3 regions of the Streptomyces misionensis genome follow, and region 1 is predicted to be linked to each of the others. Evidence: riboswitches for the same ligand, from Rfam matches in the RefSeq annotation. Region 1 holds a riboswitch; each other region holds the start of a gene.
What was found. A riboswitch is a leader RNA that binds a small molecule or an ion and turns the genes downstream of it on or off. The one in region 1 is predicted to bind cobalamin.
Positions count from the first base shown of each region.

Region 1 (3,269 bases):
CACTCGATCACCGCGACGCTCTCCTCCCGCAGCCGTGAGGTGATCCGGCGCAACACCACCATCCTGCCGCTGTACTCGCTGATGCTCGGCCTGCTGGCGCTGCTGGGCTTCATGGCGATCGCGGCCGGGGTCAAGGTGGACAACGGGCAGCTGGCGATCCCGCAGCTGTTCGAGGACATGTTCCCGGACTGGTTCACGGGCGTGGCCTTCGCGGCCATCGGCATCGGCGCGCTGGTCCCGGCGGCGATCATGTCCATCGCGGCGGCGAACCTCTTCACCCGCAACATCTACAAGGACTTCATCAAGCCGGACGCCACGCCGAAGCAGGAGGCCCAGGTCTCCAAGTTCGTGTCGCTGCTGGTGAAGGTGGGCGCGCTGGTCTTCGTGCTCGGCATGGACAAGACGGTCGCGATCAACTTCCAGCTGCTCGGCGGCATCTGGATCCTGCAGACCTTCCCGGCGCTGGTCGGCGGTCTGTTCACCCGCTGGTTCCACCGCTGGGCGCTGCTCGCCGGCTGGGCGGTCGGCATGGTCTACGGCACCCTCGCCGCGTACGGTGTCGCCTCGCCGACCCAGAAGCACTTCGGCGGCTCGGCCGACGAGATCCCGGGCATCGGCCAGATCGGCTACATCGGCATGACGGCGTTCGTGCTGAACGTCGTGGTCACCGTCGTCCTCACCGTCGTCCTCAAGGCCGTGAAGGCCCCCGAGGGCGTGGACGAGACGAGCCCCTCGGACTACACGGCCGACGCGGGCGACGCGGGGGTCGAGGTGGAACTGCCGCCGGCCACGGCGGGCACCACCCACTGACCGGATCCGGAGACGAGGAACCGCGCACGGGCCGCCGGAAAGCACATGCTCCGGCGGCCCGTTGTCGTGCACACTCGCCGGCATGGACATCCGAATCCGACCCGCCGACCCGGCCGAGTACGACGAACTCGGCGAACTCACGGCCGAGGCGTACCTCCTCGACGACCTCCTCGACTTCGGCGCGAGCGACCCGTACCTCACCGTGCTCAAGGACGTGGCCGCGCGAGCCGCCTCGGCCGAGGTGCTCGCCGCCGTGTTGGGGGACCGCGTCGTCGGCGGCGTGACCTTCGTCCCCTCGGGCGGCCCCGTCGCCGACATCGCGCGCCCCGGCGAGGCCGAGATCCGGGCGCTGGCGGTGCGGCGCGAGGCGCGCGGCAGGGGTGCCGGCGAAGCCCTCGTGCGCGCCTGTGTCGAGCGCGCGCGGGCCACCGCGGGGTGCTCGTCCGTCGTCCTCTCCAGCCAGCGCGCCATGCACAGCGCCCACCGGCTCTACGAACGCCTCGGGTTCGTGCGCACGCCCGAGCGGGACTGGAACCCCCTCCCGGAGCTGGACGACGTCACTCTCATCACCTACAAGTTGACGCTCTGATACCAGGGCGACACAACATCTGGGGGTGACACGGCAGCCCGGCACTAGATGTATGCTCATGCTCGCTGTCGCCGCAGGGGAATCCGGTGCGAATCCGGAACTGTCCCGCAACGGTGTACTTGTGCGTATCCGCGCACAGGAGTCAGTCCGAGGACCTGCCGACAGCGCACCCGGCCGTCCGGTCCGGGTGCCCTGAGACGTCCGGGCCTCGTGGAGTGGGCCGGTGGACGCGACGCCGTGTGCGCTCGTGGCTGCCCCTGCCCTCCGCCAGGCCCCCGTGCCGAGCGAGGGAGAGCCCCACGTGACCATCGCGCCAGCCGAACCGGCATCAGCCCCGGATCTGGAGAACGACGGTCCCGGTGCCGCGCTGCTGCGGACCCTGACCGAGCTGACCGGAGACCTCCCCGACGCCGACCCCGGCCGGGTCGCCGCCGCCGCGCTGCGCGGCCGGTCGGCCCACGCCGACGAGGCGGAGCTGCGCGAACTGGCGACCGAGGCCGCGGCCGGCCTGATCTCCGAGGACCCCGCGTACTCGCGGCTCGCCGCCCGGCTGCTGACCGTCTCCATCCGGGCCGAGGCCGCCTCGCAGGGCGTGACCTCGTTCACCGAGTCGGTCGCCGTCGGACACCGCGAAGGCCTCATCGCCGACCGGACCGCCGAGTTCGCGCGGGTCCACGCCGCTCGCCTGGACGCGCTGGTGGACACCGGCGCCGACGACCGCTTCGGCTACTTCGGCCTGCGCACCCTGCACAGCCGCTACCTGCTGCGCCACCCGATCACCCGCAAGGTCATCGAGACGCCCCAGCACTTCATGCTGCGGGTCGCCGCGGGGCTGGCCGAGGACGACTCCGTCCGCGCTCTGGACGAGGTCGCCGCGCTCTACGGGCTCATGAGCCGGCTCGACTACCTGCCCTCCTCCCCCACGCTGTTCAACTCCGGCACCCGGCACCCCCAGATGTCGTCCTGCTACCTCCTCGACTCCCCGCTGGACGAGCTGGACTCCATCTACGACCGCTACCACCAGGTCGCCCGGCTCTCCAAGCACGCCGGCGGCATCGGGCTGTCGTACTCCCGCATCCGGGCCCGCGGTTCGCTGATCCGGGGCACCAACGGGCACTCCAACGGCATCGTGCCGTTCCTGAAGACCCTGGACGCCTCGGTGGCCGCGGTGAACCAGGGAGGCCGGCGCAAGGGCGCGGCCGCGGTGTACCTGGAGACCTGGCACTCCGACATCGAGGAGTTCCTGGAGCTGCGGGACAACACCGGTGAGGACGCCCGCCGCACGCACAACCTGAACCTCGCGCACTGGGTGCCGGACGAGTTCATGCGCCGGGTCGACGCCGACGAGCAGTGGTCGCTGTTCTCCCCGGCGGACGTGCCTCAGCTGGTGGACCTGTGGGGCGCCGAGTTCGACGCCGCCTACCGCGAGGCGGAGCGCAAGGGGCTCGCGCGCAAGACCATGCCCGCCCGGGAGCTGTACGGCCGGATGATGCGCACCCTCGCGCAGACCGGCCAGGGCTGGATGACCTTCAAGGACGCCGCCAACCGCACCGCCAACCAGACCGCGGAGCCGGGCCAGGTCATCCACTCCTCCAACCTCTGCACGGAGATCCTGGAGGTCACCGACGACGGCGAGACGGCGGTCTGCAACCTGGGCTCCGTCAACCTGGGCGCGTTCGTCGACACGGCGACGGGGGACATCGACTGGGAGCGGCTCGACGAGACCGTCCGCACCGCCGTCACCTTCCTCGACCGCGTCGTGGACATCAACTTCTACCCGACCGAGCAGGCCGGCCGCTCCAACGCGAAGTGGCGTCCGGTGGGCCTGGGCGCGATGGGCCTCCAGGACGTCTTCTTCAAGCTGCGGCTG
Region 1 is NZ_FNTD01000004.1:5,244,316-5,247,584, reverse strand. Features, by position in the region: gene mctP (monocarboxylate uptake permease MctP) at 1-810, shown strand, start outside; gene BLW85_RS25635 (GNAT family N-acetyltransferase) at 893-1,399, shown strand; cobalamin riboswitch at 1,452-1,576, shown strand; gene BLW85_RS25630 (ribonucleoside-diphosphate reductase subunit alpha) at 1,701-3,269, shown strand, end outside.

Region 2 (3,269 bases), 2.7 Mb from region 1:
CGCTCCGCCGACGGCATCGACCGCCGCGCCCTGCTCCGGGGCGCGGCAGGGCTGACGGCCACGCTCGGCCTGGCGGCAACCATCGGCCTCCAGGCAGCGGGCCAGGCCTCGGCCTACGGCTGGTCCCGCACCCTCCAGCAGGGCGCCTCCGGCTCCGACGTGGTCGAACTCCAGATCCGCGTCGGCGGGTGGGCCGCCTCCGGCGCCCAGCAGACCTATGTCGCCTGGGACGGCGCCTTCGGCCCGGCCACGACCGCTGCCGTCCAACGCTTCCAGTCCGCCTACGGGTTGAGCGCGGACGGCGTCGTCGGGCCGCAGACGCAGAGCGTGCTCAACAGCCTCGAGGCCGGCGACGGATCCACCGCCCACTTCGACTGGAGCGAGTTCTCCTCGCAGGACGGCTCCGGTTTCAGCGGTGGAAAGGTCGACGCCGCGACGGTCAAGGAGAACCTGCGCCGCCTGATGTACAAGCTGGAGGCCGTGCGCAAGAAGGCCGGAAACAGCCCGATCACGGTCAACTCCGGCTTCCGCAGCATCGCGCACAACGCCGCGGTGGGCGGCGCGTCCAACAGCATGCACGTCTACGGCGTCGCCGCGGACATCGTCGTCTCCGGCTACAGCACCCTGCAGACCTACCGGATCGCCGAGACGTGCGGCTTCTCCGGCCTCGAGGCGTACACGCACTCGTGGCAGCACGTCGACAGCCGTGTCCAGTACCCCTCGTACGGCTCCGGCTCGTGGTGGTGGGAGAGCGGCGTGGCCTGATCCGCCCGCTCCGGTGCACCGGGCCCGTCCGCGTCGTCGTCGGCGCGGACGGGCCCGCCGTCGATCCGGCCCGCGAGGTGGCTGAGCGGGGCGGCCGGCCGACCGCCCTCACCCGGGCCGCAGGGCCTCGGTTCTCGGGCGCGCCGGGTCAACCCGCGTCTGCGGTACGGGCGTTCCAGCGCTCCTCGACCTTGGCCACGCGCCAGTAACCGATGGCCAGGGCCCAGACGACCACGAAGAGGCCGACGATGACGTAGCCGACGTGGTCGAGGTCCAGGCCCGCGATCCAGCCGGACACGCCGTCGCTCAGGCCGAGCTTGTCGTGCAGGACGCCGACCAGTTCGATGGTGCCGACGAAGAAGGCGACGGCGATGGACAGCCCGGTGATGGTGAGGTTGTAGAACACCTTGCGGACGGGGTTGGAGAAGGCCCACTGGTAGGCGAAGTTCATGAAGGTGCCGTCGAGGGTGTCGAAGAGGCTCATGCCGGCGGCGAAGAGGAGGGGCAGGCAGAGTATCGCGTACCAGGGGAGGCCGGCGGCGGCGCCGTTGCCGGCGAGGGCGAGGAGCAGGACCTCGGTGGTGGTGTCGAAGCCGATGCCGAACAGGAAGCCGAGGGGGAACATCTGGCCGGGGCGGCGGATGGACTTCGTGAGCCGTCCCAGGATGCGGTTCATGAAGCCGCGTGAGTCGAGGTGCGCCTCCAACTCGGCCTCGTCGTAACGTCCGGCCCGCATGGCCTTGAAGACACGGGCGATGCCGACCAAGGCGACGAGGTTGAGCGCGGCGATGAGGTACAGGAAGCCGCCGGAGACCGTGGTGCCGACGGTGCCGAGCACCTGGTGGGTGCGCGAGCCGTCGTTCATCAGGGTGCCGGCGAGCTGTGCGCCTCCGGCGACCAGCGCGGCCATGGCGATCACCACGCTGGAGTGGCCGAGCGCGAACCAGAAGCCGACCGAGACCGGCCGCTGCCCGTCGGCCATCAGCTTGCGGGTGGTGTTGTCGATCGCGGCGATGTGGTCGGCGTCGAACGCGTGCCGCATCCCGAGGGTGTACGCCGTGATGCCCAGGCCGACCCCGAACGCCTTGGTGCCTACCTCGTAGTGATGTGGGGTGACGAGCAGGAAGAGGATCCCGAAGGCGATCACGTGCAGGACGACGATCACGGTCAAGAGGCCGGCGGTTCGGACGGTGTCCGCGCGCCGCCAGCGGAAGGAAGGGGAGGCGGCGGTTTCGGGCACGCCTTCGGGCATGGTCATACGGTCACGCTCCAGCACCTCGTGGATCAGATTCGTGGTGCCGTGGCCGGTCTCCTGGCTGACGGGTCATCGCGCCCGCCCCTGCCTTCCCGGCCGCGAGACCAGTGGCAATGCGTGGGGCGGGAACTTCCCGATCACAGTGGCGAGGGCCGCTCCGGACTGAGCCCCTGAGGGCTGTCACCGGTCTTCCCGAACACCACGGCCCGCTCACCCTAGAAGGCCGGACGTCGAGGTTGCAAGGCAGCGTGGACGCGCAGGCGATGAGGCGGGATGTCGCTCATCGCGATGGCAGGGCCATGCGTCCCGCCCCGCGGAACGCGCCGGGCGGCGCACCATCGGTGGCCGGGGAGCAGGGAGGAGCGGCCGGCCCAGGCGACCGGTACACGGCCGTGGCGAGGGCGGAGCAGGCCGCGGAGAGGAAGCGCAGGGTGGCCGGGGTGCGACTCGATTGACCTCGCGGTCGGGCCCGGGGACGAGTGAGGGGCGGCCGGGGGGTGCGGCCGCCCCTCCTCACCGTGTGAACGAGGTCACGGCTTGGGCGTGGCGTGCGGGGCGCAGGTCACGTCGGAACCGTCCAGTTCGCCGTCGATCAGATAGGCGTCGACGCGCTGGTTGATGCAGGGGTTCTCCAGGCTGGTCACCCCGTGGGAACCCGCGTCCCTCTCGGTGATCAGACGGGAGCCGGCGAAGCGCTTGTGCAGCTCGACCGCCCCCTCGTAGGGGGTCGCGGCGTCGCGGGTCGACTGCACGATCAGCACCCGCGGCAGACCCTTGTGGGTCGTGACGTCGACCGGGTTCTGCTGCTTGACGGGCCAGGTGGCGCAGGGCAGGTTCATCCAGGCGTTGGCCCAGGTCATGAACGGGTAGTCCTGGTTGAGCCGGGTGTTGTCCCGGTCCCAAGTGCGCCAGTTGGTGGGCCACTTGGCGTCGGTGCACTCGACGGCCGTGTAGACCGCGTTGGAGTTCTCCGACGCGGTGTTGCCCGCGGTGTCCGACATGTCGGGGGCGGCCGCGTCGACCAGGGCCTGGGTGTCACCGGCGACGTACTTGCCGAAGACGGTGGCGACCGGCACCCATGAGGAGTCGTAGTAAGGGGCGCTCTGGAAGAAGGAGATCAGCTCGGCGGGACCGACGACCCCGCCGATGGGGCTCTTCTTGGCGGTGGCGCGCAGCTGGAGCCACTTGTCCTGGACGGCGGCGCGCGTGGTGCCGAGATGGAAGGCGGCGTCGTTGGCGGCGACCCAGT
Region 2 is NZ_FNTD01000004.1:7,920,659-7,923,927, forward strand. Features, by position in the region: gene BLW85_RS36765 (D-Ala-D-Ala carboxypeptidase family metallohydrolase) at 1-765, shown strand, start outside; gene nicT (Nickel transporter NicT) at 914-2,023, opposite strand; cobalamin riboswitch at 2,051-2,239, opposite strand; gene BLW85_RS36775 (alpha/beta hydrolase) at 2,551-3,269, opposite strand, start outside.
Region 2: another riboswitch for cobalamin. It lies ahead of nicT (Nickel transporter NicT); the one in region 1 lies ahead of BLW85_RS25630 (ribonucleoside-diphosphate reductase subunit alpha).

Region 3 (3,269 bases), 3.1 Mb from region 1:
TCGCACTGATCGCGGGCGGCGCCATCTCCCCCGGCTCCAACCCTCCCACCTGGGTGATCCTCTCCGCGGGTCTGGCCATCGCGGCCGGCACCTACATCGGCGGCTGGCGCATCATCCGCACCATGGGCACCGGCCTGACCGACCTGGAGCCCCGTCAGGGCTTCGCCGCCCAGACCAGCGCCGCGACGGCCATCCTGGCCTCCTCCCACCTCGGCTTCTCCCTCTCCACCACCCACGTCGTCTCCGGCGCCGTGATGGGCGCGGGCCTGGGCCGCAAGGGCGGCGTGGTCCGCTGGTCCACCGCCACCCGCATGGCCGTCGCCTGGGTGCTCACCCTGCCGGCCGCCGCCCTGGTCGGCGCGGGCGCCGAGGCCGTCACCGAGCTGGGCGACTGGGGCACCGCCGTGGTCGCCGTCTTCCTGGTCGCCGCGAGCGCCTGGATCTACAAGCTGTCCCGCCGCGAGGTCATCGACCACACCAACGTGGTCGCCGACCCGCCCGCGGAGCCCTCCGGCGTGGTCACCACCGCCATCGCCGCGGTGACCCCGCCCCCGGCGGGCACCGTCGCCGACGGCCTGACCGCCACCATCCCGGCCCCGGCCGCCGAACCGGCGGCCACCGCCCCGGCCGTCCCGCCGGCCGCCACCGTCTGATCCCCGCGCCCCCGTTCACCAAGGAAGCATCCCCATGAAGATCGACTGGGCGGCCATCGGCTCCGTCTTCGGCGTCAGCCTCGTGTTCACGGTGGGCCTGGTGGCCCTGTTCACCCTCGGGGTCAACGGCCTGGCCAAGCGCGAGAAGGCCGCCGCCCAGGGCGAGTCCGCGGCGCTCGCCGTCACCGGCGCCTACGTCTGCTTCGCGGCGTGCGCGGCCGCGGTGGCGTACGGCATCGTCCTGATCGTCTCCAAGTCCTGACCGCACGGCCCCACTCGACGGCACACCCGAAGGCTCCCGCGCGCCCCTCGCGCGCCGGGGCCTTCGGCGTGCCCGTACCGTGGCGTGATGTGGGCATCCGCACACTCCCGCAGGTCAACGGCAAGTTGACGGCCGTTCCGGGCACGTGGTGGACTGCCCAGGCCATGTAGGGCGGCAGAAGAGGAAGCCGGTGCGAATCCGGCGCGGTCCCGCCACTGTCACCGGGGTGAACACCCCGGGAGCCAGGAACTCTCGCCGCCCGTTTTCTTCGTACCAGGGCGCGGACACCCTGAGTGAGGACCTGTATCGCCATGCTCGGCAGCCGAAGGACCAGTACCAGGACCACTGTCGCGGTGCCCACGGCCGGCTGAGCCGATGGGTGCCGATCGCAGGTATGCGTACGGCGCCGCCGCCGGGCTTCTCGGCGACCTGCTCCTCGGTGATCCCCGCCGCGGGCATCCGGTCGCCGCGTTCGGGCGTGCGGCCGCCGCGGTGGAGGGCGCGTTGTGGCACGACCACCGCGGCTGGGGCGCTCTGCACACCACCGTGTGCGCCGGTGGCGCCGTCGCGCTCGGAGCGCTGGCCGCACGCGTCGTACGCCCCTCCCCCGCCGCCTCCGTCGCGCTGACCGCCGCGGCCGCCTGGTCCGTGGTCGGCGGCACCTCGCTCGCCCGGGAGGCCCGGACCATCGGCCGCGCCCTGGCCGCCGGGGACGTCGAGGCGGCCCGCGCCCGGCTGCCCCATCTGTGCGGCCGGGACCCGCAGGCGCTGGACGCCGACGGCATCGCGCGGGCCGTGGTCGAGTCGGTCGCCGAGAACACCTCCGACGCGGTCGTGGGCGCCCTGGTGTGGGGCGCGGTCGCCGGGGTGCCGGGGCTGCTCGGCTTCCGCGCGGTCAACACCCTGGACGCGATGGTGGGTCACAAGTCCCCGCGCCACCGCCGCTTCGGCTGGGCCGCAGCCCGCCTGGACGACGTGGCCGGCTGGCCGGGGGCCCGGCTGACCGCCGTGCTCGCCGCCGCGGCCGGAGGCGACCCGCGCGGCGCCGTACGCGCCTGGCGCGCGGACGCCCGCCGGCACCCGAGCCCGAACGCCGGTCCCGTGGAGGCCTCCTTCGCGGGCGCCCTCGGCGTCCGGCTGGGCGGCACCCTCTCCTACGGCGGCCGCGTGGAACACCGCCCCGTCCTCAACGGCGCCGCCGGACGGCCCGTCCGGGCCGACGACATCGACCGGGCGGTACGGCTCTCCCGCCGCGTCGGTCTGCTCGCGCTCGGCACCACGGTCGCCGCGCGCCTCCTGGTCACCGGAGTCAAGGGTCTGAAGGGACACGGGAAATGAGCGGTGGTCTGCTCGTCGCCGGCACCACGTCGGACGCCGGCAAGAGCGTCGTGACGGCCGGGATCTGCCGCTGGCTGGCACGCCAGGGCGTGAAGGTCGCGCCGTTCAAGGCGCAGAACATGTCCCTGAACTCCTTCGTCACCCGCGAGGGCGCCGAGATCGGCCGGGCCCAGGCCATGCAGGCCCAGGCGTGCCGGATCGAACCGACCGCGCTGATGAACCCCGTGCTGCTCAAGCCGGGCGGCGAGCAGAGCAGCCAGGTGGTGCTGCTGGGCAGGCCGGTGGGCGAGATGAGCGCGCGCGGCTACCACGGCGGGCGGCAGCGGCGGCTGCTGGGCACGGTGCTGGACTGCCTGGCCGAGCTGCGGCGCACGTACGACGCGGTGATCTGCGAGGGGGCGGGCAGCCCGGCCGAGATCAATCTGCGGCGCACCGACATCGTCAACATGGGGATCGCGCGCGGTGCCCGGCTGCCCGTGCTGGTCGTCGGCGACATCGACCGCGGGGGCGTCTTCGCCTCCTTCTTCGGCACCCTCGCCCTGCTCGCGCCCGAGGACCAGGAGCTGGTCGCCGGGTTCCTGGTGAACAAGTTCCGGGGCGACGTCTCGCTGCTGGAGCCCGGGCTGGACATGCTGCGGGACCTCACCGGGCGGCGGACGTACGGCGTGCTGCCGTTCCGGCACGGACTGGGGATCGACGAGGAGGACGGACTGCGGGTGTCCCTCCGGGGCGCCGTGCGGGAGTCGGCCGTCGCTCCCCCCGTCGGCGAGGACGTGCTGCGCGTCGCCGTGTGCGCGATCCCGCTGATGTCCAACTTCACCGACGTGGACGCGCTGGCCGCCGAACCGGGCGTCGTGGTGCGGTTCGTGGACCGGCCGGAGGAACTGGCCGACGCGGACCTCGTGATCGTGCCCGGCACCCGGGGCACGGTCCGGGCGCTGGAGTGGCTGCGCGCCCGGGGGCTCGCGGACGCCCTGGTCCGGCGGGCCGCGTCGCAGCGGCCCGTGCTCGGCATC
Region 3 is NZ_FNTD01000004.1:2,114,059-2,117,327, forward strand. Features, by position in the region: gene BLW85_RS11195 (inorganic phosphate transporter) at 1-653, shown strand, start outside; gene BLW85_RS11200 (hypothetical protein) at 688-915, shown strand; cobalamin riboswitch at 1,048-1,186, shown strand; gene BLW85_RS11205 (cobalamin biosynthesis protein) at 1,291-2,253, shown strand; gene BLW85_RS11210 (cobyric acid synthase) at 2,250-3,269, shown strand, end outside.
Region 3: another riboswitch for cobalamin. It lies ahead of BLW85_RS11205 (cobalamin biosynthesis protein); the one in region 1 lies ahead of BLW85_RS25630 (ribonucleoside-diphosphate reductase subunit alpha).